DNA from 3 places in the Pantoea allii genome. Region 1 is predicted to be linked to each of the others. Evidence: predicted binding sites of a transcription regulator. Region 1 holds the regulator's gene; each other region holds the start of a gene.

Region 1 (10,677 bases):
GGTACTACTGTGAAATCAATATGTTGCATCCCTTCCGCGAAGGTAACGGCAGGGCGCAGCGTGTTTTCTTCGAGCAGTTGGCTCTGCATGCCGGCTACCTGCTGGCATGGGACAGTCTGAGCGCGGAAGCATGGGTTGCGGCAAATCAGGCCGGGGCGTCCGGTGATGTGCAACTGCTTGAAAAGGCTTTCGCCAGCATCGTCAGTGAAGTCAAAGCTGTCTGAACCGTTGCAGCACAAGGGAGACGCCAGCAGTGTGCCTCCCTGTGCGACATGGGCTTTCCTGCTTCCCCGCATCACACTCACCCTGAACAGCATGGTAAGATGCCGCTCTGGACATCACTCTGGATGCCGAGCGATGCGCGCATCCTCCCGGTCTGCCTGAAACCATAACCATGCTGCTGCTTATTGATAACTACGACTCATTTACCTGGAACCTCTACCAGTATTTTTGCCAACTGGGAGCTAACGTACGGGTAGTGAGAAATGATGCCATCACTCTTGATGAGATGTGCGCCCTGCCGCTGAGCCATTTGGTGATCTCGCCCGGCCCCTGTACGCCCGATCAGAGCGGTATTTCGTTGCAGGCCATTCGCCACTTCGCCGGTCGTCTTCCGGTGTTAGGTGTTTGCCTGGGTCATCAGGCCATCGCTCAGGTTTTCGGTGCGCAGATCGTGCGTGCCCGCAACGTGATGCATGGTAAAACCTCGGCGATACAGCACAATGGTGGTGGTGTGTTCCGTGGCCTTAATCAGCCGTTGACCGTGACGCGCTACCACTCTCTTATCGTTAAAGCGGATACGCTGCCTGATGAATTTGATGTCACGGCCTGGAGCGTGCGCGATGGTCAGCCGGATGAGATTATGGGGATTCGCCATAAAACCCTGGCGCTGGAAGGCGTGCAGTTTCACCCCGAGAGCATCCTCAGTGAGCAGGGGCACCTGCTGTTAGCTAATTTCCTGAATCAATGAAGTTGTGTTTGCCTTTAAGTGATTTTTTATGCATATTTCATGATTATTATTTCATCTTGACTCAACGAACCAGTTAACGAGGTTGTCAATGGCAGCGGAAAATATGGCGGTAACGCGGGAGACGTTCGATCAGGTTATTTTGCCTGTTTATGCACCTGCACAGTTTGTACCGGTAAAAGGCAAAGGGAGCCGAGTCTGGGATCAGCAGGGCAAAGAGTATATCGACTTCTCTGGCGGGATTGCCGTCACCGCACTGGGCCATTGTCACCCGGCGCTGGTTGAAACCCTGAAGAAACAGGGTGAAACCTTGTGGCATACCAGCAATGTGTTCACCAATGAACCTGCGCTGCGGCTGGCCAGTAAACTCATCAACGCGACCTTTGCGGAGCGCGTCTTTTTTGCTAATTCCGGTGCGGAAGCCAATGAAGCCGCCTTTAAGCTGGCTCGTTATTATGCCTGCAAACGCCACAGCCCGTTTAAAAGTAAAATTATTGCCTTTCATAATGCCTTCCACGGCCGGACGCTGTTCACCGTAACGGTGGGTGGACAGCCAAAGTATTCCGATGGTTTTGGTCCGAAACCCGCCGATATCGTTCACGTGCCTTTCAACGACCTGGATGCGGTAAAAGCCGTCATTGACGATCATACCTGCGCGATTGTGGTGGAGCCGATTCAGGGCGAGGGCGGTGTGATGCCGGCCACGCCAGCGTTTCTGCAGGGCTTACGTGAACTGTGCGACAAACACCAGGCGCTGCTGGTACTGGATGAAGTACAAAGCGGCATGGGACGTAGCGGTAAATTGTTTGCCTATGAGCACTATGGCGTGACGCCAGACATTCTGACCTCGGCGAAGGCGCTGGGCGGTGGTTTTCCGGTCAGTGCGATGCTGACCACGAATGAGGTGGCCTCAACCATGGCACCTGGCGTTCATGGCACCACCTATGGCGGAAACCCGCTGGCCTGTGCGATTGCAGAAACCGCGCTGGATATCATCAATACACCAGAGGTGTTGAATGGCGTGGAAATCCGTCGTCAGCAGTTTGTGGAGGCCCTTAAGGCGATTGATGCGCGTCACGATCTGTTCAGCGATATCCGGGGTAAAGGTCTACTGATTGGTGCAGCCCTGAAACCGCAACATGCGGGCAAGGCGCGCGATATCCTGAATGCGTCAGCCGCAGAAGGCGTGATGGTGCTGGTGGCCGGGACTGATGTGATGCGCTTTGCGCCATCGCTGATTATCGAGCCTGCCGATATAGAAGAGGGCATGACGCGCTTTGCCAACGCGGTAGAGAAGGTGCTGTCGGCCTGAGTTATTTCCGGCGCAGACTGCGCATCAGCCAGCGGCCATGATGAGGCCGCTGGTTCCAGGCCAAAGATGAGATCGTGTGCATCACTTTCAGATGATCAAGAATGCGCCGGACGTGCTGCTCCAGCACCGTGACGGGCCCCTCGTTAATATCTTCAACGCCCTGCAGCAGATCCGTCTGCGAACTTTCCCCATCATATTCCAGTCGTTGCTGGCAACGTTGCAGTGCAATCTCGCACCATTGCAGATAGTGCTCGGCCAGCGTGGGTGGCAGCATGGTGTGTTCGCGCGCCAGAATTGTCATGGCATTGATGTGTTCAACAATAAACTGGCAGTGCGTGACCCATAAGCGCATATCCTGCAGGTAGCGTGAGTTAAATCCCGGCTCCTGCATCGCCTGATTCAGGGAATTAAACACCGCGTTATGGGCCTGGTTGACCTTAATCCGCTGGTAAGCCAGCTTATCTGGAGACTGCTCCGGGCCGAGTAACATCCGCAGTGCGTCCTGACAGGCCTCCAGTGCATCATGCGCATTCTGACGCAACAGCGCGCTCTGCCACTGCGGCCACAGCCATAACATGCCACCAAAGGCGATCAGGCAACCCATCAGCGTATCCAGCAGGCGGGGCAATAAAAACTGTGCCCCGTTAAGGGAGAGCAGTTGCAGCGTATAAACGGCCGTGACCGTAAATCCTACCATCGACCAGCCGTAAAACTGTCGGGTAAAGCGATAGCTGATAAAGGTAATGGCCAGCATGATGCTCAACACCAGCGGCTCTGGCACATCCAGGCGCAGCGAGGCTGCCGCAATGACCAACCCGGCAAAGGTGCCCAGGGCCCGGTGCTGGATACGAACCCGGGTTGCACTGTAGTTGCTCTGGCTGACAAACATGATTGTCATCAAAATCCAGTAGGGCTTTGGAATGGAGAAAAACACCGCCAGGGCGCTGCCCAGCATCAGCATGACGGCAAAACGACCGGCGGTGCGCAGCGCGGAAGAACGCAACGACAGATAGCTTCGCAGCGCGGGCAGCAGCGGCAAACGACGCTGGCGATCGGCCATCAGGTCACGTTGATAAAGCGGCTTTTGGGTACGAAGTACCCGGGCGATGCGGCTGAAATGATAGAGGCAGAAGTTACCCACCGGATTGTCCGGATGCTGGCGGGCGATTTTTTCCAGCGCACCCAGCTGTTTGTCCATATCAAAACGGCTGGAGAGTTGGTGATACAGAATATCGTCGGCCAGCTCGCGCAGTCGGGCTGAAATCGTCCTGGCATTCCAGCGGATAACGGCTTCCGCATGGCTTTGTTCCACCAGCTTCTGGACTTCTTCCGGCTGATGCAGGCTGACGGAGATATGTTCCTGTAAATCCAGCGCCACCTGAAATGCCCGGGTCAGACGTTTATGGCTGTGATCGCGGCTTGCGGACAACATATGCATCTGTTGGTAGCAGGTGTTAATCAGGTCGACCGCTTTTTGCTGACGCACCAGCAGGGGCGGCAGGGCTTTTTCAGGATCGGTAAGCTGCGTCAGCAAGCTGTACTTTGCGTCACAGTAATTTGCCAGCTCACGGTAGATTAAACTCAGGCTTTCGCGCATCGGCTGCTCTTTCCACAGCCAGAACCAAAACCAGTTGAATAATCCGTACCAGAGCGTACCGCCGATATAGAGCAGCGGAGGCACGTAAATGGGCATACGGCCAATCAGGCTGATGGTAAAAATCGCGGCAATCAGCGTACCGGGCAGCAGTCGGGCGTGCAGCGGGCTGATTTCACCTGTGACGCCAAGGAGTAACGGCATCGCAAACAGAATCAACGGCAGAGGGACGTCTTTGAGCAGTAGCCACTGCATCAGCAAACTGCCAAAGGCAAACAGGCTGCCGCCAATAATCAGGCGCTTAAAGAAACGTTTGTGCGGTGTATCCAGGCCAGCAATATTGCAGCAGGCGGGAACTAATGAGAACAGCAACCCTTTTTGCAGATCGCCAAACAGCCAGCCGAGCGCGACCGGAAGGCACAACACCAGAGTCTGGCGCAGCGCATAGTTAACTTCGGGGTGATAAATTATTCTTCGCCACATGGGCTCAACACAAGATATTCACGGCATAATGTTGCCATCACGCCGTGAATAATAAGGCTTAGCGGGTGCCGTAAACAACGATGGTTTTGCCGTGTGCGGAGATCAGATTCTGATCTTCCAGCATCTTCAAGATACGGCCCACGGTTTCACGTGAACAACCAACGATTTGGCCAATTTCCTGACGAGTAATTTTAATTTGCATGCCGTCAGGATGCGTCATGGCGTCAGGCTGTTTAGCCAGGTTAAGCAACGTCTGTGCAATGCGTCCGGTGACATCCAGGAACGCGAGATTTCCCACTTTTTCTGACGTCACCTGAAGACGGCGCGCCATCTGTGAAGAAAGACGCATCAGAATATCCGGGTTAACCTGGATGAGCTGACGGAATTTCTTGTAGGAAATTTCTGCTACTTCGCACGCCGTTTTCGCACGTACCCAGGCGCTGCGTTCCTGACCTTCTTCAAACAGGCCAAGCTCACCAATAAAATCGCCTTGATTCAGGTAAGAAAGAATCATCTCCTTGCCTTCTTCATCCTTAATCAGTACCGCGACGGAACCTTTCACGATGTAGTAAAGCGTTTCGGCTTTTTCACCTTGATGAATCAGCGTACTTTTGGATGGATACTTGTGAATATGGCAATGGGACAGGAACCATTCAAGTGTAGGGTCTGTTTGCGGTTTGCCGAGAACCATTCGCTATTATCCTCTATTGTAATCGTGCCCAAAATACAGGGCTCTGTTTCCCTGCCAGGCGATGAAAGCGTTAAGCGTGTTTCCATTCAGGAAATTATTCGGGCTGCATTCGGCGCAGAGCGCATAATTCTTCCCGGCTTCATCTTCGGATGACGAAAAAATATTTTCAGCACTGTTTGTAGCACAGCTTTCGCCGACTGTCTTGTGTTGTCTCGCTTCAGCAATGAGGCTGATTTCTCTGGATTGCTGTTTACCAGGCAAAAGCGTACTCTGGCGCAAAAACAGGGTATTCTGGGGGCGAAATTATGCAGGCAAGAGTCAAATGGGTTGAAGGGTTAACATTCCTCGGCGAATCATCATCCGGCCATCAGGTCTTAATGGATGGTAATTCCGGTGATAAAGCGCCCAGTCCTATGGAAATGGTGCTGATGGCGGCCGGTGGTTGCAGCGCAATCGATGTGGTTTCAATTTTGCAAAAAGGCCGCAACGATGTGGCTGATTGCGAAGTAAAACTCGAATCAGAGCGTCGGGAAGAAGCCCCTCGCATCTTTACCCGTATCAACCTGCATTTTATCGTGAGTGGAAAAGCACTTTCAGATAAAGCCGTGGCGCGTGCGGTCGACCTGTCGGCGGAAAAATATTGCTCGGTTGCCATTATGTTAGGCAAAGGGGTCGCGATCACCCACAGCTACGAGGTTATCGAGCTGTGATCTCTCAGAGGCCCGCGCGGCCTCTGATTTTATTCAATGCGTTTGCCTTCCATGAGCCGTTTCACCAACGGCGCCATAATCAACTCCATCGCCAGCCCCATTTTTCCGCCCGGTACCACCAGCGTATTGATATTGGAAATGAACGATCCCTGCAGCATGGCCAGCAGATAAGGGAAATCAATATCTTCCAGACACTGAAAGTGAATGACGACAAAACTCTCATCCAGCGAAGGAATGGTGCGGGCCGCAAACGGGTTGGAGGTATCCACGGTAGGGACGCGCTGAAAGTTGATATGGGTGCGTGAGAATTGTGGCGTTATGAAGTTGATGTAATCTTCCATTGAGCGCACAACCGAATCCATGACGGCCTCACGGGAATGGCCGCGTTCACCGGTATCGCGGACCAGCTTCTGAATCCACTCCAGGTTGACAATCGGCACCACGCCGACCAGTAAATCCACCTTTTCAGCGACGTTATGCTGAGCCGTCATCACCCCGCCGTGCAGTCCTTCATAAAAAAGCACGTCCGTATCCGGGGGCAGCGGCTGCCACGGCGTAAAGGTGCCCGGCACCTGATTCCAGGGCACGGCTTCGTCGTAGGTGTGCAGGTATTTCCGTGACTGGCCTTTGCCGTGCTCACCGTATTCAATAAAGGTTTGTTCCAGCAGGCCAAAGTCATTCGCTTCCGGGCCAAAATAGCTGATGTGGCGACCCAGATCGCGTGCTTTACGAATCGCCATATCCATTTCTGGCCGGGTAAAACGGTGAAAGCTGTCACCTTCCAGCTCGGCAGCGTGCAAATTGAGTTGCTGAAAAATTTTACGGAATGCCAGGCTGGTGGTGGTGGTTCCCGCGCCACTGGAACCCGTTACCGCAATGATCGGATGGCGTGCAGACATAGTAAAACTCCCTGTGAAGTCGGGCGATGAGCATTGTTAGCACGATTTTTCATTCTGTGCATCAGCCGCGAAACTCGCTTTTGCGCATGATGTTTACCGATTCGTGAAGCTCAGACCAGACCAGTACCACCTCACCCTGCTGCAGCTGACGTCGCACATCGGCGACTTTTTCCGTCAGGCTGAGCTCCTGTTCACCGTAGTCGGTGCCTTCGCGCAGGACAAAGGCTTCAATTAAATTTTCGAGGGTTTCGGGGGAAACCTGTTGCCAGGGAATCATCACAGGGTTAGCTATCCAGATAAGGGGAAATCCACTGTGGCACGCGCTGTTCCAGCCACAACTGAGGCTGGCGCAAGGTGCCACCAACAAAGCCAACATGACCGCCATGGCGCGTCAGCTGATAGGTAATAGTGGCAGATAATTGGTCATTCTGCGGGATCACCTCATCACTCATAAACGGGTCGTCTTTCGCATGGATGATCAGCAACGGTTTTGCCACCGAGCGAAGCAGCGGCATGGCGCTGGCGCGGCGATAATAATCCGTGGCATCGGCAAAGCCATGTGCGCGGGCGGTGATCGCGTCGTCAAAGTCTCGCAGGCGGCGCAGCGCGCTGAGCTGTTTAAGATCAATCGGTAGAGTGTCAGGCCATGCGTGCAGTTTGCGCTGAGCATTCTTTTTAAGCTGGCTCAGCAGGTAACGCTGATAAACCTGGGAAAATCCACGTTCCAGTCGGGCGCTGCAGGGCTCAAGCAACAGCGGCGCAGAAACAATAACGCCGGCATCAATGACGGCATCATTGCCCTGTTGCCCCAGCAGGCAACCCAGCATGTTCCCGCCCAGCGAAAACCCCACCGCGGCGGTCGGAACGCGGCCCCAGCGCGTCGTCAGCCAGTTCAGAAAAAAGCGTGCATCCTCGGTTTCTCCTGAGTGATAAATCCGGTTCAGACGATTCGGCTCGCCGCTGCAGCCGCGAAAGTGCATCACTACGGCCAGCCAGCCACGTTGTTTGCAGACCTGCATCAGGCCGTGGATATAGGGACTGTGGAAACTGCCTTCCAGACCATGAAACAACACCACGCGCGGTTTATGCTGTGCAAACTGCGGATCTTCACTCCAGGCCAGGTCGACAAAATCACCATCGGGTAAATCAAGCCGTTGCCAGTGAGGCGTGACTCTTATCGTGCGGCGGATGAGGCGCGGCAGCAGGGTTTGTAGATGAGGATTCGCCAGGCCGCGCACAGGGATAAACGCCGCGCCATCCGGGCCCGAAAATTTCATGTTGTAAAGGCTTGTCTGTTCCATATCACACTGTTAGCTTCGATAAGTTTTTACATAATGGAGGGAGAACCCGGTTAAATGGAACTCAGTCTTTTTTTATCACTGTTAGGGTTTCTCTGGGTCGCGGCGATTACACCCGGACCTAATAATATGTTACTCACCGCCTCAGGTGCCAACTTTGGTTTCATTCGCACCATTCCGTTGATGGTTGGCATCATGATTGGTATGCAGCTGATGCTCCTCATGGTGGCGTTTGGCGTAGGGGGATTGATTCTGCTCTATCCCTCATTGCACCTGATTCTGAAAGTGGCCGGTAGCCTCTATTTGTTGTGGCTGGCATGGAAAATCGCCACCGCGGCCTATGAAAAGCTCGAGACCGATGCGGTGCCGGTCGCGCCCATGCCTTTCTGGCAGGGAGGATTGTTGCAGCTGATCAATCCCAAAGCCTGGTTAATGGCCCTGGGGGCGATAGCGAGCTTTAGCCTGGCCGGTGCCGGTTATCATCACTCTGTACTGTTAATCAGCGGGGGGATGTTTATGGTCAATCTGGTGGCGGGCATTATCTGGATGGGCTTTGGCGCCATGATCGGCCGCATTTTACGCAGTCCGCGCGCGTGGAAAATATTTAACCTCAGCATGGGACTGTTAACGGCGGCGTGCGTACTGCTGATCTGGCACTGATCCTAACTGGACGCACGCTCCAGGCGTTTCCAGGGTAACACTTCCCTGACAACCGGCGCGTGCGGCTGGCGAATTTTCTTCAGGAGCAACTGTACGCTGCGGGCACCCAACTGATACATCGGTTGCTCTATGGTGGTCAACGGCGGATTCAGGCTACTGGTAAACGGGATACCGTCAAAACCGACCACGGCGAGATCGTCCGGTACGCGCAAGCCAGCTTCCAGCGCCGCATGGACCACGCCAACTGCCAGCACATCGGAAACGGCAAAGACGGCGTCCGGTCGTTCTGGCAGGCGTAACATCTCCTGTAACGCCCGGCTGCCTTCCTCACAGGAAATGCCTTCGGTATACACCACCTCTGCCCAGCCCAAATCCGACTGTTCGATGGCCTGGCGATAGCCCTGCTCACGATACTGGGAATACAGATAACGCAGGTCGCCATTCACCAGCGCGATGCGCTTGCGGCCCCTGGCGGCAAGGTAATGTATGGTGTCACGGGCGGCTTCAAGATGATCAATGGAGACCGAGGAGGCCGCAATCTGTGGATCAAACTCACAGCACTGAATCCAGGGCGAATCGCCGATGATATCAATAAGGCTTTGCAGGCCGGCCGCCGCGTCCATCGTAATGACGCCATCAACCACTTTGCCTGTTAACAGCGTCAGGTAAGCGGCCTCACGTTTAAACTGTGAGGCAGAATTACACAGCAGGATGTGGTAACCGTGCATTTCTGCTTCCGCTTCAATGCCTTGCACCACCCGGGCGCAAAAGGGATTGGTGATATCTGAAATCAGTACCAGCAACATATGGCTTTGCGAGGTACGCAGTTGACGGGCTAACAGGTTGGGTTGATAGCCGCTTGTGGAAATGGCATCCAGCACTTTCTGACGCGTATCCGCCTTCACACCTGGGTGAGCGTTAAGCACGCGGGATACCGTGGCCTTAGACACGCCAGCTAACAGGGCAACTTTGTCGATCGACATCGAACTCGCAGGCCTCACCAGGGAGTAAATAATAGCGCATATCAATAGCACAACCTGCATGTGAGCGCCTGACAAATTTATGGCTTTTTGTCTGAATTTTAATTTGCATATAACGGCAATCTATTGCAGATGATGATCTAAGAATTTCTTTCTATTAGGGATAACTTTTAATTCCTTTGTGAAATTAATCTCGCCAGCAACACTCCCCACATCATAAAAGTGATGGGAAAAAATCATGTTGAAAGGGCGATTAACGATTCTGGCTTCTGTGCTGTCACTGCTGGCCTTCCAGGCCTGCGCGGTCAACGTGACGGTGGCTTACCAAACCTCGGCGGAACCGGCCAAAGTGGCGCAGGCAGATAACACCTTTGCCAAAGAGAGCGGTGCGACGGTTGCGTGGCGCAAATTCGACAGCGGCGCGGGCGTACTGCGGGCACTGGCCTCGGGTGATGTCCAGATCGGCAATATTGGGTCCAGTCCGTTAGCCGTGGCGGCGACGCAACAGCTGCCTGTCGAAGCTTTCTTACTGGCTTCACAGTTGGGGAATTCAGAGGCGCTGGTGGTCAAAAAAAACCTCGCCAGTCCTCAGGACCTGATAGGTAAACGCATCGCCGTCCCGTTCATTTCCACCACGCACTACAGCTTGCTCTCCGCCTTAAAACACTGGGGCATCAAGCCTTCCCAGGTTCAACTGGTGAATCTACAACCGCCCGCCATTGTGGCAGCCTGGCAACGCGGCGACATTGACGGTGCGTACGTTTGGGCGCCCGCAGTGAATGCGCTGGAAAAGGACGGCCACGTCTTAACGGACTCTTCACAGGTTGGCCGCTGGGGATCGCCCACGCTGGATGTCTGGGTCGTGCGCAAAGACTTCGCTCAGCAGCATCCTGATATCGTTACCGCCTTTGCCCGCAGTGCCCTTGAGGCGCAGAAAGCCTATCTCGACAATCCTGAGCAGTGGCTTAAACAGCCCGACAATCTGCGCAAACTCGCGCGTTTAAGCGGCGTGCCAGAACAGCAGGTTCCGGCGCTGGTTAAGGGCAATACCTACCTCACCGCCGCGCAACAGGTTACGCAGTT
Region 2 (10,677 bases), 2.2 Mb from region 1:
ATGTAAAGCGACTTTTTCATAAATATGCGGCTTGTTCCTTCCGCTTTACGGTCGATACGACCAAATTCTTCCCAGCCATGCTTTTTATAAAAATCAGGTGCCTGAAAGCATATCGTATACACAAATCCAGCTGAGCAGCCTCTTTTTCTCCCTTCATTTTCGAAACGAGTAAGGATCTCTGAACCGATTCCCATTCTGCGAAACGCGGGGGGGAAGATAAAACAGATCGATAAACAGTGACCCAGAGAAGAATGTCCTTGTATTCCCCCAGGTACTTCTCCCGTCTGGATGATTTTACTCCTACAGGGAGTGGCTTACGATCACTTGTGCCGGTCATGAAATCGTTGAATTCATTGCGTAGACTTTTCCAGCGTCAGAGGTGAAAGTCATTGCAGAAGTTAAGCATGTAGTTTCAGCTGGGTGTGGCGCGTTACGCTTTCAGGAAGGGAGGCGGCCCTGGTGAAATGAACAGGCCTATATTTGCCTGGAATTCAAAGAGCGTAAACTAAGAGCAAATTGTTGCATCGCCAGTAAAAGAAGCTTTTAAGGTCCAGATTCTGCAATTCACTAAATACCTGTCATTTACGCGTTGCCATCATAGATGAGCATAAAATAAGCTATGAGATCTGTTTTTAACGCTGACAGGAAATACGGATGAAGAAAATTTTTGTGCTGCTGTTTGGACTGACCATCATGATCCCATTGAGTGCCGACGCGGACAGCACGTATGTTTTCTTCCGTCATGGGGAGAAACCCGATAACACCAGTGGGCAACTGACTTGCAAAGGGCTGAACCGCGCCCTGAAGCTTCCTGCTGTGTTGCTTAGCCGCTATGGAAACCCGGATGCGCTTTATGCTTCTGCACCTAAAGAGGATAAAACAGGAAGTTCACTGCGCCCACTTTCCACCATTATTCCCCTGGCGGTCCAGATTTCGAAGCCTGTGATACTGCGTTTTCACGCTGACAAACCGGGTAAACTGATCTCTGACCTGCTTTCAGAAAAACAGGTTCCGCTGACATTTATCGCCTGGGAACATAAAAATTTGGTCACGGCAGCCCGAACGCTGGTTGAAAAAACGGGAGGTGATGCCGGGCAAATCCCTGACTGGCCCTCGGCAGATTTTGATTCACTGTATGTTGTGAAAATTGATGACCAGCAGCATTTCAAATCGTTTTCTCACGAGACTGAGGGGCTGAATGGCGTTTCGGCGGAATGCCCTGACAGCGCTCATCATTGACTGACTTAGCGGCTCTGCATGTAAGGTAAATGCAGAGCCAGTGCCCAGGGTTGGGCGCGCTGCTGAGTCAAATGAATCGACCCGCGTCGCGCTGAAAAGGCGGAAAGCGTCCAGCCTGATGGCTGAGCATTCTACTGACGCGCAGCAGGTTACAAGCTCCTCCTTTCAAAATGAGGTGCGGGCGTGATCTTTTTCGGTTATTTCACGCACGACGCGGCAAGGATTACCCACCGCCAGAACGCCTGACGGAATATCCTTGACCACTACGCTTCCCGCCCCGATGATAACGTTGTTACCTATTGTTATGCCCGGAACAATGCTGACACCCGCACCAATCCAGACATTATTGCCGATGGTCACAGGGCTCGCGTATTCCAGTCCCTGATTTCGGCGTTCGGCATCCAGAGGATGGCCTGCGGTATAAATACCGACGTTGGGTGCGAGAAAGACGTTATCACCGATCACCACGTCAGCCCCATCAAGAATAATAAGATTATGGTTAGCGTAAAAATTGTCGCCAATCGTAATGTTAACGCCATAGTCGCAGTAAAAAGGGGGGTCGATAACGGGATTGCTGCCACACTTTTTAAGCAGCCGGGTGAGCAGCGCAAGGCGTGTTTCATTATTATCAGGCCGACTCAGGTTATAGTCATAACAAAGCATCTTAGCGAGCCCCCGGCGTTGAAGAATGCGTTCATCATGGTTTGCATCATACAAAGTACCATCTGGTACTCGGGTCACCTCGTTCATCTTCTTCCTTATCCTTTCGGCTTAAATGTCTTTATCTCAGGCACCGTGTTCAGGTGCTATCCAGCTTAGCGCGTTTCTGTCACCCCTGCGGCCCTGACAGCCCAGGAAGCGTCTGTGGTATGTTCGCGCCTTTAAACATGTATCGCACACGATTTAATCATATTAAGAAACAGCAGGGGAACGACGCCATGCCGACCCGCTACCAGACGCAGGCACCGCCGTTATCCAACGTCACGCTGGTTGAGGTTTTAGCGCCCGAAACCCGTCACAGAAAAATGTAAGCAAAGCGTGAATGTGCTTTTTTGCATAAATTTCGCCAACGCCGTTTTTTACTATGGCTCCTCATTTCCCGGTCATGACAGCGAGGCGTGGTTTTATGAAGCAGTTAAGAATTTATACACTGAAGGATAAAGCGAGCGCTGTGGAGTATTTCAGACAGTGCTGGCCAAAACACAGGGTCAGTTTGCTGAAGTTTGGCATAGAGGTGGACAATGTGTTTCTGGGGGGGAATGACCAGCAAAATCAGGTGATGGCTGTGGTCACCTTACCCGAGGGATGTCATGTTCAACATCTGAATGAGCAATATATGCGCAGCCAGGCATTCCGCGACGATATGGCCGGGTTTCCTGTGGCGAATATTATTCGGGTCGAGGAAATGTGTATTAGCGAAACGCTTTTTTAATGATGTTTTCTCTTTCGCTTAAGGCTGGGATGACACGCAGGCGCGATTTTTCAACGGACGCGTAAGGCGTGTAATTTCGTTAAGATGACGCACGGCGAACAGAATAAAATGTGCATGTCAGCAATGGCTTTCTCTGCTTTTCATGGCATCGGGTAAAAATACCCGATGCCATCTATCCGAAACCTCGCGCTGTTTAATCCTGTAAACCTGACGTGCAGAACTTACCTGTGAAGACCGCGTTCAACACCGGGACGCACTATCTGCTGTGGCTGTCCGCGGTGCCATAAACCTGCTTGATGAGATGACGAGACAAGGCCATGGTCTGTCGCGACAGACAGCCCGCGAATAAACCGCGCTGACCACCGCACACCTGGGCTCTCCCTCCTGACTATCCATAGCGTTGTTCATTCCCTGGCCCGCGCATGTGTTCTCGTCTGCCGTTCACGCTGCGAGGCAGTCAGAAGCTGCGTCACTTGATGTGAATGCCACGTTAAAGGACATCCCGGCAGTGTCGTGATGGTTTTGCTGTTCCATTTAACAAAAAAGGAAAATTACCCGAATAATAAATAACTTATAATTAACAGCCTGCGAAAGATCGGCAAATGCGAATTTGTGATCCTTATGTTGACGACTCACTGAATTTTGCCAGCCACTTTATTTTCCCGGCAGCCATTCAAAGGCTGAGAGAAAGCAGCTCCCTCTAGACTGCTGCTAATCGGGAAACATCGGTTTCCTGTTTGGCCTCAACCTGAAAAAGGAATAACAATGAACAGCGCCATTATTGCAGGTATTTTCTGGCATCTGGTGGGGGCTGCCAGTGCCGCCTGTTTTTATGCTCCGTTTAAGCAGGTGAAAAAGTGGTCATGGGAAACCATGTGGTCGGTGGGCGGTGTGATGTCGTGGCTGATCTTGCCATGGGCGGTCAGTGCGGTACTGCTGCCAAACTTCTGGGCTTATTACACCAGCTTCAGCGCCTCGCAGTTGCTGCCGGTGTTTCTGTTCGGTGCCATGTGGGGCGTGGGCAATATTAACTACGGGCTCACCATGCGCTATCTGGGCATGTCGATGGGCATCGGGATCGCGATTGGGATTACGCTTGTTGTCGGCACCTTGATGACGCCGCTGCTGCAGGGCCGGTTCGTCGAGCTGTTCAACTCGCCCGGCGGCCGCATCACGCTGCTCGGCGTGCTGGTGGCGTTGGTGGGCGTGGCCATCGTCACGCGTGCGGGGTTACTGAAAGAGCGGGCGCTAGGGATTAACGCGGAAGAGTTCAACCTGAAGAAAGGCCTGGTGCTGGCCGTCATCTGCGGCATTTTTTCAGCCGGGATGTCGTTCGCAATGGATGCGGCGAAACCCATGCATGAGGCGGCCGCCAGCCTGGGCATTAATCCTCTTTACGTGGCGTTACCCAGCTATGTGGTCATCATGGGCGGCGGGGCGGTGATTAACCTGGCGTACTGTTTTATGCGCCTGGCGCTGAAGCCAGAGCTGTCAGTGCGGCAGGACTTTTCCATCGCGAAACCGCTAGTGTTCGCCAATATCGCCTTCGCCATTCTGGGTGGAACCATGTGGTATTTGCAGTTTTTCTTCTATGCCTGGGGACACGCCAAAATCCCGCCGCAGTATGACTTTGTCAGCTGGATGCTGCACATGAGTCTGTATGTGCTGTGTGGCGGCGTGGTAGGGCTGGTGCTGAAAGAGTGGAAGAACGTGGGACGCCGTCCGGTTCGGGTGTTGTCGATTGGCTGTGTGGTTATCATTATCGCGGCTAACATCGTCGGGCTTGGCATGGCTTCCTGAAACAAAAGAAATCAGGCCTGACGCTGACGTCAGGCTTTTTCATTATCGGTGCGCAGGCGTTGTGGCAGAAAGCGCTGCCGCCAGGCACTGGGTGTCAGGCCGGTTTCTCGCGTAAATACCACAGAAAAATAGTTACTGTCGTCAAACCCACACTGCGCCGCAATCTCGCTGATTAAACCGGACTGGGTGCGCAATAAATGTTTGGCCTGACACAGCTGTAACTGACGTAAATAGTGGCCAATCGTCATGCCGGTTTGCTGGCGGAACAGCTGCTTAAGCGAGCGTTCACTCAGCTGATGCTGCTCGCAAAAGTCTGCCAGATTCAAGGGGCGACTGATGTCCACTAACAGTGCCGACATCAGCCGATCCAGTTGCTCGCCTTCAGGCAGGGAGCCGGCACGTTCGGGAGCATAACCATGGCGACGTAAAATCAGCGCCAGCTGCAAAAAGAGCGCCTCGGACAGTTGCACGGAGAGCGCATCACTTTTGCGGCTCTCGCGCTCCAGCTGGCTAATGACGCCCCGTGCCAGCGTCATACCACGAGTCGTGAGCCGCCAGCCACTGGGCATGGTTTCTTGTTGGGGCGGTAACAGCTGGCCCCAGTCAAGCGCAAGATGAAAACGGTCCCGGCAATACAGAATGTTATCAAGGGCCAGATCGTGCACGCTGTCATAGCTATGGCAGTCGCTGTCGCAAATATAAAAAACATCGCCGCAGGTAATCAGCCACGGGCGATCGTTAAGGATATGCAGGCCGTTACCGCGCCAGACGATAACGATCTCGCTGAAAGTATGCTGGTGCGGCGGAAAGGAGGGCTGTGGCATACGTTCAGCCACAGCAATGGGCAAGTTGCTGGCCGGGAAGTAGTCCTTACGTGACAGGATCAGTGACATAGTTAATGCTCCGCTTACCACATAGGCTGGCGCTCCGTTCGGGGCGCGCAGCCAAATTCCCGTCTGAACAGGGTAGAAAAATGGTTACTGTCACCGAATCCACACTGATAGGCGATGTCCGTTATGCGCATATCGCTGTGACGCAGCAGGTGGCGAGCCTGCAATAAACGCAGCCGGTTAAGATATCGCTGTGGCGTACTGCCGGTTTGCTGCTTCATCTGGCGATGCAGTGTACGCAGTGACAGCGAGAAGCGCTCGGCCAGTGCTTCCCAGCTAATCTCCTCACTGTAGTGATCATTCAACCAGTCTAGCAACCGGTGCAGCCTGGCTTCCTGATCCTGCGCGTTGGGGTTGTGCGCCGCTTCACGCAGCAGTACGAGTAACTGTAAAAACTGCCTTTCCTGATGCGCCTGACGCTCCAGCGACCATACCGCCTGCGGCGTCATCTGTTCCACCAGGAGCAGGGCCTGCGCCATCGCTTTTTGATTAATCCGCCAGTGAGATGCGCACCCATGCTCATCCTCCAGGGGCAGCAACGCCTGTAAGCCCGACAGAAAACGAAACGCCACCGGACTGCGATACAGCACGTTCGTCAGGCACAGGTTGTCGGTTTTCTCATACAGATGACGATCATGATCGCGCACAAAGCAGACGCAACCGGCGCTTAATGTCTGCGCCTGACCATTGAACACATGAATGCCTGAACCCTGTTCGACCAGCACAATTTCGTGAAAATCATGATGATGTTCAGGAAACGCCTGCTGGGGCACACGCGGCTCAATGGCAATGGCGTAATCGCCAGCCGGAAAGAAATCAGCACTATGCAGAACAGTCATGATTCGCCCTCGTTTAACAAAACTGCAACCGAGTCTACGCAGGCGATGTGCAGCTTACCTTGAATTTTGAACCGCGCAGCGCAGGAAATGCGTGAAATTTTCAAGATCGCTTAAGTGATTGATAAAAATGCGGGAAAGCTCACAACTCTGCCGTTAGGGAGTTCTGTGAGCTTCCTCACGAACACCTTTGTCACCCTGCCAGTGCCGCTAACCGGCTGGCAGTGCCGCTAAGGTCACAGCAGGGTGCGCTGCGTATCCTGTCGCCATGTCATTTCAGGAAGAACAGGCGATGAGCATGCGTAATAGTGTGGCGATTGATTTAGGCGCATCGAGCGGACGCGTGATGCTTGCACAGTGGACGGCCGCCAGCCAGCAGATCAGGCTGCGCGAAGTGCGCCGCTTTACCAATCAACGCGTTTGCCAGGCCGGCTATGACTGCTGGGATCTGGACAGGCTGGAGCACGAGATCCGGGCTGGACTGGCGCAACTGGATGAAGAGGGCATTGTGCCCGATAGCATCGGCATTGATACCTGGGGCGTGGATCTGGTGTTACTGGATGCCGGAGGAGCACGCGTCGGTGAGGCGGTGAGCTACCGGGACCCGCGCACCGAAGGCCTGATGAAACAGGCCATCGAGGACCTGGGGCAGCAGGCCATTTATCAACGTACCGGTATTCAGTTCCTGCCTTTTAATACCTTATATCAGCTGCGTGCTCTGCATCTGCAACAGCCGGACTGGCAGGCGCGGGTCAAACATGCGCTGATGATCCCGGACTATCTGCATTATCGCCTGACGGGCGTGATGAACTGGGAATACACCAATGCCACCACGACGCAGTTGCTGAACATCCACAGCGGTGAGTGGGATACTGACCTGCTGGCCTGGGCGGGCGTCGATCCCGCGTGGTTCGGTAAACCCCAGCCTCCGGGCAACAGGGTCGGTCACTTTATCAGCGCGAGCGGCAAACCGATTCCGGTCATCGCCGTGGCCACCCACGATACGGCCAGCGCCGTTCTGGCGACGCCGCTCCTGGCGGACAACACCGCCTACCTCAGTTCGGGTACCTGGTCGCTGATGGGGATTGAAAGCCTGCAACCCTGTGTGAGTGACGCGGCGATGAATGCGAACGTCACCAATGAAGGCGGCGCGGAAGGCTACCGGGTACTGAAAAACATTATGGGATTATGGCTGCTGCAGCGCGTCTGCTCGGAACGCGGCATCCACGATTTGTGCGCGTTGATTGACGCCGCCGCCCGTCAACCAGCCTGCCAGGCGTTGATCAATCCCAACGATGCCCGATTCATCAATCCTGAAAATATGGTGCAGGCCATTCAACATGCCTGTGCAGAACAGGCAATGCCGGTTCCGCATGCCGACGCCGCACTGGCCCGCACGATTTTTGACAGCCTGGCGCTGCTCTACCGCCAGACGATGGGGGAGCTCAGCCAGTTGCGCGGCGCGCCATTGCGCCAGTTGCATGTTGTCGGCGGCGGCAGCCAGAACCCGTTGCTGAACCAACTGTGTGCCGATGCCTGCCAGTTGCCGGTGCTGGCGGGGCCGGTTGAGGCCTCCACGCTCGGCAATGTCGGCTGCCAGCTGATTGCACTGGGAGAACTGCGCGACGTCGCTGAACTCCGCCGCTGTATCAGCCGTAATTTCCCGTTAGAAACTTTTACTCCGCAGAATCACAGCGCCTTTGCAGCCCATCAGGCTCGCTTCGCCGCGCTGTGCCAACCCGCTAAGGAATGTGCTTATGACAAAGCTGATTGAACAGGCTTTTGAGCTGGCTAAACACCGTTACGCAGCTATTGGCATCGATGTCGACCAAGTAATGACGCAACTGGATGAGATCCCGGTCTCCATGCACTGCTGGCAAGGCGACGACGTGCGTGGATTTGAAAATCCCAACGGCCAACTGACGGGCGGTATCCAGGCAACCGGCAATTATCCCGGTCGGGCGCGCAATGCGGTTGAGCTGCGTGCCGATCTGGATAAAGCCATGTCGTTAATTCCCGGCCCGAAAAGAGTCAATCTGCATGCTATCTACCTGGAAAGTGATCAGCCGGTTGAGCGCGATGCAATTGAACCGCAGCATTTCCGTCACTGGGTCGAATGGGCAAAGCAAAACAACCTCGGGCTGGATTTTAACCCGACCTGTTTTTCCCATGCGCACAGCGCGGAGGGTTTCACGCTGGCGCACGCCGATGCGGGCATCCGTCAGTTCTGGATCGATCACTGCAAAGCCAGCCGCCGCATTTCGGCTTACTTTGGTGAGCAGCTTGGCACGCCTTCCGTCATGAATATTTGGGTACCGGATGGGATGAAAGATCTCACGGTCGATCGTGCGGCACCGCGCCAGCGTCTGGTCAGCTCACTGGATGCGATTATCAGCGAAAAATACAACCCGCAACACCATATCGATGCGGTTGAAAGCAAGCTGTTTGGCATCGGCGCAGAGAGTTATACGGTTGGCTCCAACGAATTCTGCCTGGGCTTCGCCGCCAGTCGCCAGATTGCGCTGACACTGGATGCGGGCCATTTTCATCCCACCGAAGTGATCTCCGACAAAATCTCGACAGCGATGCTGTTTGTTCCGCGGCTGCTGCTGCACGTCAGCCGTCCGGTGCGCTGGGACAGCGATCATGTGGTCCTGTTGGATGATGAAACCCAGGCCATTGCCCATGAAATCGCACGCCAGAAGCTGTTCGATAAAGTGCATATCGGTCTCGACTTTTTTGACGCCTCAATCAACCGCATTGCCGCCTGGGTGATTGGCACACGCAATACCAAAAAAGCCTTGCTGCGTGCCCTGCTGGAACCGAGCGATCAGCTCAGAGCGCTGGAACGTGAAGGGGATTACACCGCGCGTCTGGCACTGCTGGAAGAGCAAAAATCTCTGCCGTGGCAGGCAGTCTGGGAAGCCTGGTGCCTGCGCCATGATGTGCCGGCTGATGCCAGCTGGCTGAGCGAGGTTCGTCACTATGAACACCACACATTGCGTCAACGCTAAGGAAAAGGCTATGCAAACTATTTTGAACGCTGGGTTTGTGCAGGGGATGGTGAAAGTCACCAGTGATATGTGGCTGAAAGGCTGGGATGAGCGTAATGGCGGCAATGTCAGCCTGCGCCTGTTACCGGAAGAGGTAGCACCTTTTGCTGCCGATTTTTACGTGCAGCCGCGCTGTGTAGAGTTAAGTCAGCCTGTCCCGGACCTGGCCAACGACTGGTTTCTGGTCACGGGCTCGGGCAAGTTCTTTCGCAACGTTCAGCTTGATGCCGCGGACAGCCTGGTTCTGCTGCAGGTGGATGACAAAGGCTTGTCGTATCGCATCCATTGGGGGCTGAGTAACGGTGGCATGCCGACATCGGAACTGGCGTCCCATTTCCAGTCGCACGCTGTACGCAAACGCGTTACGCAAGGGGCCGACAGGGTGATTATGCACTGCCATGCCACAAACTTTATGGCGCTGAGCTATGTCGTCAACCTCGACGCCGCGCGCTTCACTCGCCTGCTGTGGGAAGGCAGTACCGAATGCCTGGTGGTGTTTCCGGATGGCGTCGGGGTTCTGCCCTGGATGGTGCCCGGCACGGATGACATCGGTCAGGCGACCGCTGACGAAATGGCCACCCACAGCCTGGTCATGTGGCCGTTCCACGGGATCTTTGGCGCAGGGCCGACGCTGGATGACACCTTCGGCCTGATCGATACCGCCGAGAAGTCGTCTGAGGTGGTCGTGAAAGCCCTGTCGATGGGCGGCATACGTCAGAGCATCACGACGGCGCAGTTAATCGCGCTGGGTGAACGCTTTAATGTCAAGCCCTGGCCGGCGGCGCTTCAGGCGGTGCGCAGTGATGTTGCGTAAGGCGTTTGTGATGCAGGTGCATCCGGACTGCCACGAGGAGTATCTGCGCCGTCATTCGCCTATCTGGCCTGAGCTGGAACAGACGCTTAAAGCGCACGGTGCGCATCACTATGCCATCTGGCTGGATACGACGCGCCACCTGCTTTTTGCCAGCGTGGAGATCGAATCAGAGGCGCGCTGGCAGGCGGTGGCGCAGACGGCGGTGTGCCAGCGCTGGTGGGCATCCATGCACGATGTGATGGTGACGAATGCGGATAACAGCCCGGTCAGCGAACCGTTACAGCCCATGTTCTATCTGCCTTAGGCCGTTATCGGGCGACAGGGCCGGATGAAAAGGCCCTGTCCTGCGCAGGGTTGCGGCGGTGGTGATCTGGCATCACCGCCGCAACCCTGCATAATGGCGCTGCGGAGGGCGACAACCTCAGTAGCGAACCCGGCTGCTGCCCAGGCGCAAGTTGGGCACGGCTGACATGACCGGGCCGGGGATCACCGGCATGCCGTTCAGCATCGACAAAAACGCCTGTGCCCAGTGATGGCTGTCATGCAGATGCAAGCCCTTCATCAGGCGCGCATGCAGATGTCGCCGTTCACGCAATGGCATCTGCAGGGCGCT
Region 3 (10,677 bases), 470 kb from region 1:
CGAATGCAGCAGGCGGTGCCAGTGTGTGTCCCGCGGTAAGGTATGAATATCCAGTGGCGGCTTAGCTGCCTGATTGCTTTGCACCAGACGCGCGTGCAGATTCATCTGCAGGGGATGGTCGTACAGGACAATTTCCTGTGCCTGTGCTATCACCGCGGCAAAGCGTAAATAATCCCCAAGGGGATTTTTAGCAGCCAGGTCGCGCAGTCGCGCAGCACGACGGCTATATAAATTTTTCAGCCGGGGAAAAAGTAACGGCGGAATCGTCTCCGCTGGGTTTTTTTCGCTCTTCTCCAACTGATCTTGCGGGATAATGCGGATGCTCATAGAAGGCATTTTCCTGTTTTGTTGGCTGATTACGCTACTCACGACACCAGCAAGGATAGGGTTCTCGGTACTCACGCGCGCCATATTGACGTGCGCGCTCTTGCCCGTTTGCTCTTTCTGTTCTCGCAGCTTGTCACGCCAGCTGCTGACATCAAAGCAATCATATTTGTGAGTCAGGAGACCGCGGCACGGCTGGATGCCACGATCCGACCCGACAGGCTGATCATAGCAGCCCAAATCCTGTCCTTCTGTGTGAAATGCATTTTTTCCCTGACTGACTGCGCGTGAACCGGATGATTGAACATCGACTTGCATAACGGATGCCATGCCATCAGGGAGCAATTTCACGCTTTATGCTCTCGGGGTGACATGCGCTTGTTGCCGCCTTTGACCCGGTTCAGAATAGGCACTATTCAGGATAGCGGAATACTATTACCTTTTAATCCATGCGGAATTAGCCAGGATCAGAACAAAGTGAATAAAAACAAAGCGAGATGTGATGCTGGTGTAAGCGAGCTGGATGGTCTGCGTGAAACTCAGGTGTGGCAACGTGACGATTTACACCATTCCCAGGCTGACTGGTTAGCAGAAGAGGTGCCGGTGGCGCTGGTTTACAATGGCATTTCTCACGTCGTGATGATGACGACGCCCAAAGACCTGGAGGCTTTTGCCATCGGTTTTTCTCTCTCAGAGGGCATTATTGACGCCCCGACAGATATTTTTGGTATGGATGTCGTCGCGGGTTGCAGTGGTATTGAGGTGCAGATTGAGCTATCCAGCCGCCGTTTTATGGCGTTGAAGGCGCATCGGCGCGCTCTGGCAGGGCGAACGGGCTGCGGCGTTTGTGGCGTGGAGCAACTGGACCAGATTGGTAAGCCGCTTACGCCGCTGCCATTCACTCAGCGCTTCACGTTAGCGCACCTTGACCGCGCGCTGGGGCAACTGAAGCATTTTCAGCCCGTGGGGCAAAAAACGGGCTGCACTCATGCTGCCGCCTGGATACAGCCTGAAGGTGAGCTTATTCACGGCTGCGAGGATGTGGGCCGTCATGTCGCGCTCGACAAGCTGTTGGGCTATCGCAGTCAGGCCACGTGGGGCGACGGTGCTCTGCTGGTTTCCAGCCGCGCCAGCTATGAAATGGTGCAGAAATCAGCAATGTGTGGCGTTGAAATTCTGTTTGCCGTTTCCGCAGCAACCCGACTGGCCGTAGAGGTTGCAGAACGCTGTAACCTTACCCTGGTGGGGTTCAGTAAGCCGGGCCGTGCAACCATTTACAGCCATCCACAGCGGCTCATATAAATCCTGTTCTGTGCAGATGCGTTGCGCGCAGAACCAATGAGTGCGGCGACACGCGCCTGCTGATCAGCCGCCGCATCGGCCATTTTGCGGGCAGCATAAAACTTAAAATTGCGCAGTCTTTGCATGTTTTTTCAAAACCTTATGTTTAATAGGGCATTGATTACGCTTTTACCGATCATGAATTTAACTATAATGATACGACTGCTTACGCGGCACGTGCCGACATTGTCGTGCTGCTCAAACACTAAATGGAGAGGAAGAACATGAGTTATTCACTGCCATCCCTGCCTTACGCTTACGACGCACTGGAACCGCACTTTGACAAGCAGACGATGGAAATCCATCACACCAAACATCATCAGACCTATGTCAACAACGCCAATGCGGCGCTGGAAGGCACTGAATTTGCTGATCTGCCTGTTGATGAACTGATCACGAAACTGGATCAGCTGCCAGCAGACAAAAAAGGCCCGCTGCGTAATAACGCAGGTGGTCATGCTAACCACAGTCTGTTCTGGAAAGGCCTGAAAACGGGCACAACGCTTCAGGGTGAGCTGAAGGCGGCGATTGAGAAAGATTTTGGTAGCGTTGAAAAATTCCAGGAAGAGTTTGAGAAAGCGGCGGCAACCCGTTTCGGTTCTGGTTGGGCCTGGCTGGTTAAAAAAGGTGACAAACTGGCCGTGGTTTCGACCGCTAACCAGGACAACCCACTGATGGGTGAGGCTATCGCTGGCGTTTCAGGTTATCCGATCATCGGTCTGGATGTGTGGGAACACGCATACTACCTGAAGTACCAAAACAAGCGTCCAGATTACATTAAAGCATTCTGGAACGTGGTTAACTGGGACGAAGCGGCAGCCCGCTTTGCCTCCGCTAAGTAAGCGATAACCACACGAGTCTCAACCGGCAGAATCTGTTCTGCCGGTTTTTTTTCGCCTGAACGTCACGTTTTCTCTCTTCGCCGTTGGCATGATGCCACTACGATTGCCGATTGCCGATTGCCGATTGCCGATTGCCGATTGCCGGTGCAGTTTTCCGTTGCAGGCGGGCTGCCTGCAAATCGCCGCAATAGAAAAGTCCCTTGCGATAAATCAGTTAAACCATTTTTAAACGAAGCGTAAGTTGACCCCGTTAAGTTTTTAACAATTTGAGTCATTAACCTGTCGTTGATGCCGGTCGTTTTATCATCAATGCCACGATCAGACTAATAAGAACTTACACCATGTCCATTTACACTACACACGATCCGGTTGCCGATTCGTATGCCTCTTTATTTTTTCAATTAATCAGCGGAAAGTACGTACCCAATAAAATCTGGCTGAGTCGTCGTTTTCGTCTCAAATTTGCCTTAAGGACGCTGATTGCACCCATTACCACGTTGCGCTATTTACAGCAGCTCTCTGAGTTACCCAGAATTTCGCAATTAATGCGCGTACAGGGTTTATTACCCGCTAAGTTACATCGCCCTTATCTGCACGCCGGAATGCGCGTAGCAGCACGTGCGCAGGCTATTCTTGATCACTACCATTTGCTGAGTAATCTGGAAAACATGTCACTCCGTCAGATCCTGCAAAGCGGTGAAGAGAATGTTCTGGCCAGACTGTCGGGCAAAAATAACGAAGAATTCGTCATTGCCTGTAGTGCGGGCTATTACGATCGCGAGGGGGAAGTCACCTTAGTGCTGCGTTATCAGGATGAAGGCATCGCGTCTCTGACATTTACGATCTTAAATGAGGAAAACGCACGGACTTTATTAATCGGTGGTTTACAGGGGCCGCGTAAAAGCATCAGTAATGATGTTATTCGCGATGCAACCAAAGCGGCGCATGGCTTATTTCCTAAACGCTTACTGATGGAAGTCGTGTTTATTTTAGCGCAGCAATGCGGCGTCCGAAAAATAGCTGCGGTAGGAGATAAGACGCATGTTTTTCGTAGCCTGCGTTATCGCCAGAGTAAAGGGGATAAATTCCATGCCAGCTACAGTGAATTTTGGCTGACGGTTAACGGGCAAGAACGTGCAGATGGCCTCTTTATCCTGCCGCTGACGTTGCCGCGTAAAACACTGGAGGACATTGCCAGCAAGAAGCGTGCAGAGTACCGTCGTCGTTATACGCTGCTGGATTCGCTGGCAGAGCAGGTAGGAACTGCTACTGGCCAGCAAAATAGCGAACAGGCCGCCGCCTGACCCCGATATTAAAAGGCGCTTTTCGCAAATCCGGTCATGACGTCAAGACCCATTTCTCGTCCCAGCGCGGTCATTGGATGTACTACCACCAGGCCGCGCACGCTTTTCTTCAATGCGCCTAAATTTGCCTGCTCTTTTTTGGTAATCGCCCGGCTAAACGGTAGCTTTTGCAGTTTCTGCGCTTCCAGACTCAGTTTAACCTCGCGCTGACTGCGAAGACGCTCGATTTCAGTCACCAGCGTTTCTTTCTCTTTCAGTAGCGCACCCAGCTTTTCAGCATCACCGGATTCAAGCAACTGAGGTTCTTTACGATTCAGGGCGTCCAGTTGATCGCTGAGGCGTTTAATTTCGTTCTTTTCTTGCTCTTTCATGACAACAACTCGTTGAGGAAAACAGGCTAAGGATACACCAAATTTAACGTAGATTCTCGGTGGTTAGCGCGAAAAGGGGAGCCGTCAGGCTCCCGGCAGGATTTAGCTGGCTGACTTCTTAAAAGCCTGTTTCAGGCTGATGCGGGAAATCAGTTCGGTGAGTGACAGGACCATGGTGGAGCGCACCATTTGCAGATAACGCTGCTGCTGCATAGCCTGCAGTGCAGCATCCTCAGCATGTAACGCGGGCACCGGCGGCCAGGCCGCTACGCAGTGTAACTCACCAAACGGCCCCAGGATTTCATCGTCGGTAAAGCGGTAATCGCCTGCATCGTGATTGAGTTCTTCGCGCAGGGCCAGAAGTAACTCGCAGTCTTCATATTCATGCCGGCTAATAACGCCAAGACCATAAATCAGCTTGAGCCGGACAGAGAGTTCCCCTAACGGGCCATCGCCCAGCAACAGGGGCTCCACGGCGTATTTCACCGCGTAGTCATCTTTGCGGAATACTTGCAGTACCAACAAATTGACAGCTTCAGCTAACAGCTCGACGGCGGCGAACAAAAAGCTTCTCACCGAGCGTCCAGCGTTCAGGCGTTCAAGCACCCGGTTTTCAAAAGCCTGCTTCTCTTCCATTATCGCCTGCGTCAATGTAGTGCTGCTGTCGAGGGCCCGTTCATCGCCCCCGATCTGGGTCGCTAACATGGGCCTGTTATGCCATGGCGTGCCAGGCACTCACGGCCTCTTTGATAATTTCACTCTCAGGATCGAGTCCTGAAACCTGCGCCAGGGTCGCCTGTGGGCCTTTTTCTGCCAGTAGCGTAGCCAGCTCCTGCGCCTGGGGATCCTGATCGCTGCGGTAATGCATGGCAGCCGCAATCCCCTGCACCAGGTTCGCGTGTGGCAGACCGTATTCCAGCGTGCCCAGGGTCGGTTTAATCAGGCGATCGCCCGCGCTCAGCTTGCGAAGTGGCTGGCGGCCTACGCGCTCAACGTCGTCTTTCAGATACGGATTTTCAAAGCGACCAAGAATTTTTTGAATATAGGCAGCATGTTTATCCGCTTCAAAACCATAACGCCTGATGAGCACCGCGCCGCTTTCTTCCATCGCACCCTGAACGACAGCACGAATTTTACCATCGAGGATCGCATCGCGAATAGTCTGGTGACCCGCCAACTGCCCCAGGTAGGCCGTAATAGCATGACCGGTATTCAGTGTGAAAAGTTTACGTTCCACAAATGCCATCAGGTTATCTGTCAGTTCCATGCCCGGAATAGTAGGCAGCTCGCCTTTAAACTGGGTTTTATCCACAATCCATTCGCTGAAGGTTTCGACCGTGACTTCCAGCAGATCCTGGCTGCCTGCTTCAGAAGGCGGAACGATACGGTCTACCGCTGAATCCACAAAGCCGACATGTTGTTCAAGCCAGACATGATACTCAAAGGGCAGCGCTTGCAGTACATGTTGTTTTAACTGACTGGTGCCGCGCACCATGTTTTCACAGGCGATAATATTTAACGGCCGAACATTGCCGTTATCACTGCGTTTGGCCAGACCTTTTGCCACGCTGGCAGCAATGCGCTCAAGGATTTGCGGACCAACGGCAGTGGTAACGAGATCGACGTCAGCGACCAGTTCGATAATCTCGTCGCTGGTACTGTTAACGGCGCTAACGCCCTTAACCACTTCAACTTTGGCCTGTTCACCCACGACGTGGACGGGATATTCATGACGTGCATTAAGGGCATCCAGCACTGCCTGATTGACATCTGCAAAAATCAGTTCAATACCGGCATCTGCCAGGAGTTTGCCAATAAAACCGCGACCAATGTTGCCTGCTCCGAAATGTAACGCTTTCATAAAATTGACCCATATCAAATGACGATGGGGCGGGCATGTCCGCCCCAAAAAAGTGGGACGGGCACAACCGCCCCAGGGAAAATGTCGAACCGGATTATGCTACAGCGGGCTTGCCTGATAACAGATCCAGAACATCCTGTACGCTCTCAGTGTGCGCCAGTTTTTCAATGACCTGATCATCATCCAGCGCGTTCGTCAGGCTGGTGATCACCTGAATATGTTCGTTATTGCGGGCAGCAATACCAATCACCAGACGCGCCACTTCATCAGGTTCCTCGCCAAACTGTACGCCGGCAGGATACTGACAGAAAACCACGCCCGTTTTCAGTACACGATCTTTCGCTTCAACGGTACCGTGTGGCACGGCAATCGACTCGCCAAGATAAGTCGGGGTCAGCTTTTCGCGCTCCAGCATGGCATCAATGTATTCAGGTTCTACGTAGCCGCCTTTGACCAACTGCTCACCGGCGAAGCGAATCGCCTGCTCTTTATTGCTGGCACTTAGTCCCAGGAAAACGTTGCTGTGACCGAGCTTAAACAGGTTGGCATGGCTGTTATCGTAGCTGTCACCCAGCGTCTTCTGTACGGCTTCACGGTTGGCTTCACTGCGATTAGCCGCGACCAGGCGCTCTGTCAGCGTGCTGTAGAGCGCACTGTCCAGGAAGTTGTTTAAGGAAATATGCTGAGCATGGGGTGCCTGACGGATAGCCCGCTCAGTTAAATCGCGATGGGTAATCACCAAATCAACATCGCCCGGTAACGCATTAATGGCGCTGTTGGTCACCGAGATATTACTCAGCCCGGCATCATGGACTTTCTTACGCAGCACACCTGCGCCCATTGCACTCGACCCCATGCCCGCATCGCAGGCAACAATGATTTTGCGCACATGGTCCAGGTCAACGCTCATCGCATCACTGGCAACCGGGGCACCTGCCAGACTCTGTCCTTTCGACTGCGCTTTCATGTCGTGCATACGTTGCGTCGCGGCTTCGATATCGTCATCTTCTTTCACTTTGCTCGTTTTCAACAAAATGGCAGAAATAACAAAAGACACGGCAAAAGCAGCAAAGATGGCAGCAATATTGGCGAAGTAAGCGCCTTTTGGCGTCATCGCTAATACCGCTAAAATTGAACCGGGTGAAGCAGGCGAGACCAGGCCACCGTGCAGCACGGTCAAGGTGAATACGCCGGTCATACCGCCCAGGATCACCGCCAGCAGCAGACGCGGTGCCATCAGCACATAAGGGAAGTAGATTTCGTGGATACCGCCAAGGAAGTGGATAATCGCTGCACCGCCAGCAGACTGCTTAGCACTGCCCCGACCAAAGAACATATAGGCCATCAGTACGCCCATACCCGGACCTGGGTTTGCTTCGATCAGGAAGAAAATCGATTTGCCTGCTTCGCTCGCCTGCTGAATACCCAGCGGCGAGAAAATGCCGTGGTTAATCGCATTGTTGAGGAACAGGATTTTTGCGGGTTCAACAAAGATCGACGTCAATGGCAGCAGGTTGTTCTGCACCATCAGGTTAACGCCCGTGGCAAGAATGTGTGACAGGCCTTCAACCAGTGGACCAATCGCCATAAATGCCAGGATGGCTAACAACATACCGATGATACCGGCAGAGAAGTTGTTCACCAGCATTTCAAAGCCGCTTTTGATTTTACCGTCAACCATACGGTCAAAGGATTTAATCGCCCAGCCGCCAAGCGGACCCGCAATCATTGAGCCGAGGAACATTGGCATATCGGCACCGACAATCACGCCCATGGTTGTGATTGCGCCTACGACACCACCGCGATCGCCACCGACTAAACGTCCGCCGGTAAAGCCGATCAGTAATGGCAGCAGGTAGGTGATCATCGGGGCGACCAGCTTCGCCAGCGTTGCGTTAGGAATCCAGCCTGTTGGAATAAACAGCGCGGTGATAATACCCCAGGCGATAAATGCGCCAATATTAGGCATCACCATATTACTCAAAAAGCGACCAAAGCTTTGTACTTTGACCTTTACTGATGAGGACATAAGCCCACCCCTTGTTGAGACGCGCTGCAACAGGAGCGCGCGTTTGTTTTTGTTTAGCCACTACGGCGATAAACCGTCAGTATTACTGTATGCAGGCGGACTTTATCACGCGAATATGGGGCTGCGTAGTACAGGCAGTTTGATGTGATCTTAATCACGTTTATGGTGGGGTGGTAGGGGGATGTTTAGTGATACATATCACAAAAACAGGCTATTTCCGGCCTGGACTGAACAAATTTACACCGCTAACAATGGATTTTAGTGATGCTAATCACATTTATAGCCCGTGGCTTTGTTTGATAAATGAGATATAGATCACAAAGTAATTTGATGAAAAACGGCCCTGATCACACTTTGATCAGGGCCGTTTAAATAAATGATCTTTATTAAATGATGTTCAGATCAGCCAGGCAGAACAGGGGTTACCGAAGCGATGTTTATTGCACATTCCCCTGAACGGCATTTTTAGCCTGCGTCAGCGCCTGCACATTGGCAGATAAGCTGTTCATCAGGTCATTATATTGTGTTGCCTGTTCCTGAGTCGGGAACTGAACGCCACCGTTATTGAAACTGACTCGGGTGCCCTGAGCCTGTAAAAACTCACCGGTTTGCACCGCATCCTGGCTGAGTGCCTGAAGTTTGGGTAACAGCGGGATAAGCTGACTGGCGGGCTGCGAGACGACTTTATCGTAAGCGGTGTCGAAGACTTTCTTCAGATCGTCCGTTTGTTTAAGCGCGGCTTTGCTTTTATCTGCCTGCATTTTGGCGCTTTCCAGCTGCTGCGTGGCTACCGTTAATGCGCTGTTAGCCTGAGCAAGAGAGTCGCGGCGGCTCAGATAGTCTTGCGGCACGTGGATTGCTGAAAGTTCATCCACTACCGGGCGCATGCCCTGATCTACCGCTTTGTTAGCCTGCTGCGAGAAGCCATACAGAATGGCGTAATCCCCTGCGAAAGGACCAAAACTTTGTTTCTGGTTTTCGCTCAGGCTGGGCAGATGCTCGCCGCTACGCATAACGGTATTTTGCAGGAAATCGATAAACGCTTTGCGCTGGTCGCCCTCTTTGTCACCACATGCGGTGAGCTGCAATACGAGAAGCACGCCAGTCAGCAAAATGCCGCCGCGTGCCAGAATACGGGAAATTCCTGAAGCCATGATGTCAACTCCTGTCGGTAAAGCTGGCTGATGTCCGGAAAAGCAGTGGCCTAAAGAATAGAACAAACGTGAACTGCCACACAATGTGAAAGCGCTGTGTAAGGCCATTACCTGCAAGAAAGTTTGCTTGCAGCGGGTTTATAAGGCCATTTGAGACTTCAGTTACCCGAGGCCGGGAGCTGAATGAGGATAACAGCGCCATTACGCCGCGACGAAGACGGGCTGCTGTATGGACTGGCGCGCCAGCATTGACGTGGAGCACCTGCAAACTGAGCCGGAATGGGCCATAAATACATGGTCTGAATAATTAACACCAGCTTAAGTTTTAAAGCGAAGCACGTGCGCGGTGTGGTGCATTACCGTTAAATCTTCATTAACGAGTTGCCCTAAAATTGTTCACTTGCATTAAAGTGGTGCGGGCGGTGCCATGTGCTTGCGTCTGGCATGAACGGCACAAATTATCTTAGCCGCTATAATCGTAACGTCACATTGCCCTCCGAAGATAGTGTTGATCACCCATTCAGCGCGGCTCTTGCTCGCACTATCAGGCCCGGTAAGCGTTTGCTCAGTATCAGTGGGCGGGATCGAAGATGGCTGGCAGTGAACTGCCGCATTTCTTTGTATAAAAAATGAAAGCCTGGCGCATATTTTGCAATCATTATGAGTGACAGGCACGGTTTTCGGTGTGCGTTGAGGCGGAAAAGGTTAGCAAGGACAAAAAAGCGATCTGTACTTTTCATGTACCGCGTGGCAACAAAATCAATGGCTTCAACTGGTTAGGTTGTGTAACCATTTTTCAGAATTGTAAAGTTAAAAAAAATGTTTAATTTGCACTGCAAATTGTCAGGTATCTATCCATAATTAGTCTCCCGGCATTTGTTGCATTGTTTTGACATGTTTAACAGCGATGCAGGTCAGGCTGTGTCCCATAAGGGTTTTCTTACAATAAAAACAAACTCTTAAGGGATGCAGCTTGCTTAATCCGGTTTCTGAGCCTGATTTCAGGTTCTTGTACCTTCTTTCACGTGATTCATAGTGAGTTTTTAAGGAGTTCTCTATGGAATTAAAAGACCCAATGTTTGAATTGCTCAGCAGCCTTGAGCAGATTGTTTTGACACGTGATAACAGCCCTGTGGCGCTGCAAGCTCAGCGTCAACCCGCGATGCCAGAGCCGCAGCGTTTACGCGAAATGGCAGGAATGCAGGTTGACGAGTTTGCCAGGATCATGGGCGTTAGCGTTTCTTCGGTTAAAAGTTGGGAAGCACAGCGTACGCGCCCTTCCGCAACGGCACGGAAATTGATGAAATTACTTCACGCCAATCCTTACCTTGGGCGTCAGTTACTCGATTAAGTCATTAAGTATTAAAGCGTTATCCCGGCTATTGTTGAAGCCGGTCACATGAGTGACCGGCTGTTTAACACCTCTTCCCGCTAACGCTTCCCTTCAAAAT

Evidence for each region. The regulator CRP, encoded in region 1, controls carbon source genes, mostly activating them, when cyclic AMP is high. The targets are predictions, from matches to a motif close to ATGTGANNNNNNTCACAT.
Region 2: the regulator CRP is predicted to act here: its motif matches at 6,328-6,345, upstream of rhaB (rhamnulokinase).
Region 3: the regulator CRP is predicted to act here: its motif matches at 8,215-8,232, upstream of QNH99_RS21245 (PTS mannitol transporter subunit IICBA).

What each region holds. Positions count from the first base shown of each region.
Region 1 covers NZ_CP125958.1:439,161-449,837, forward strand. Annotated here, with positions in the region: gene QNH99_RS02000 (putative adenosine monophosphate-protein transferase Fic) at 1-224, shown strand, start outside; gene QNH99_RS02005 (aminodeoxychorismate synthase component II) at 395-970, shown strand; gene QNH99_RS02010 (bifunctional acetylornithine/succinyldiaminopimelate transaminase) at 1,059-2,279, shown strand; gene QNH99_RS02015 (YccS/YhfK family putative transporter) at 2,281-4,356, opposite strand; gene crp (cAMP-activated global transcriptional regulator CRP) at 4,415-5,047, opposite strand; gene QNH99_RS02025 (OsmC family protein) at 5,353-5,757, shown strand; gene QNH99_RS02030 (phosphoribulokinase) at 5,787-6,656, opposite strand; gene QNH99_RS02035 (YheU family protein) at 6,718-6,936, opposite strand; gene QNH99_RS02040 (hydrolase) at 6,941-7,957, opposite strand; gene QNH99_RS02045 (LysE family translocator) at 8,012-8,614, shown strand; gene QNH99_RS02050 (LacI family DNA-binding transcriptional regulator) at 8,617-9,597, opposite strand; gene tauA (taurine ABC transporter substrate-binding protein) at 9,833-10,677, shown strand, end outside.
Region 2 covers NZ_CP125958.1:2,784,015-2,794,691, reverse strand. Annotated here, with positions in the region: gene QNH99_RS13155 (GNAT family N-acetyltransferase) at 1-227, opposite strand, end outside; gene QNH99_RS13150 (histidine phosphatase family protein) at 655-1,239, shown strand; gene QNH99_RS13145 (sugar O-acetyltransferase) at 1,405-1,989, opposite strand; gene QNH99_RS13140 (hypothetical protein) at 2,109-2,270, shown strand; gene QNH99_RS13135 (hypothetical protein) at 2,366-2,671, shown strand; gene rhaT (L-rhamnose/proton symporter RhaT) at 3,437-4,471, shown strand; gene rhaR (HTH-type transcriptional activator RhaR) at 4,501-5,364, opposite strand; gene rhaS (HTH-type transcriptional activator RhaS) at 5,379-6,200, opposite strand; gene rhaB (rhamnulokinase) at 6,490-7,971, shown strand; gene QNH99_RS13110 (L-rhamnose isomerase) at 7,955-9,211, shown strand; gene rhaD (rhamnulose-1-phosphate aldolase) at 9,222-10,064, shown strand; gene rhaM (L-rhamnose mutarotase) at 10,054-10,368, shown strand; gene QNH99_RS13095 (alpha,alpha-trehalose-phosphate synthase (UDP-forming)) at 10,486-10,677, opposite strand, start outside.
Region 3 covers NZ_CP125958.1:4,541,805-4,552,481, reverse strand. Annotated here, with positions in the region: gene fdhE (formate dehydrogenase accessory protein FdhE) at 1-327, opposite strand, end outside; gene fdhD (formate dehydrogenase accessory sulfurtransferase FdhD) at 802-1,626, shown strand; gene sodA (superoxide dismutase [Mn]) at 1,890-2,507, shown strand; gene QNH99_RS21265 (VirK/YbjX family protein) at 2,849-3,811, shown strand; gene QNH99_RS21260 (YibL family ribosome-associated protein) at 3,820-4,182, opposite strand; gene QNH99_RS21255 (MltR family transcriptional regulator) at 4,285-4,887, opposite strand; gene mtlD (mannitol-1-phosphate 5-dehydrogenase) at 4,895-6,043, opposite strand; gene QNH99_RS21245 (PTS mannitol transporter subunit IICBA) at 6,138-8,072, opposite strand; gene QNH99_RS21240 (DUF3053 domain-containing protein) at 8,510-9,226, opposite strand; gene QNH99_RS21235 (HTH-type transcriptional regulator) at 10,284-10,577, shown strand.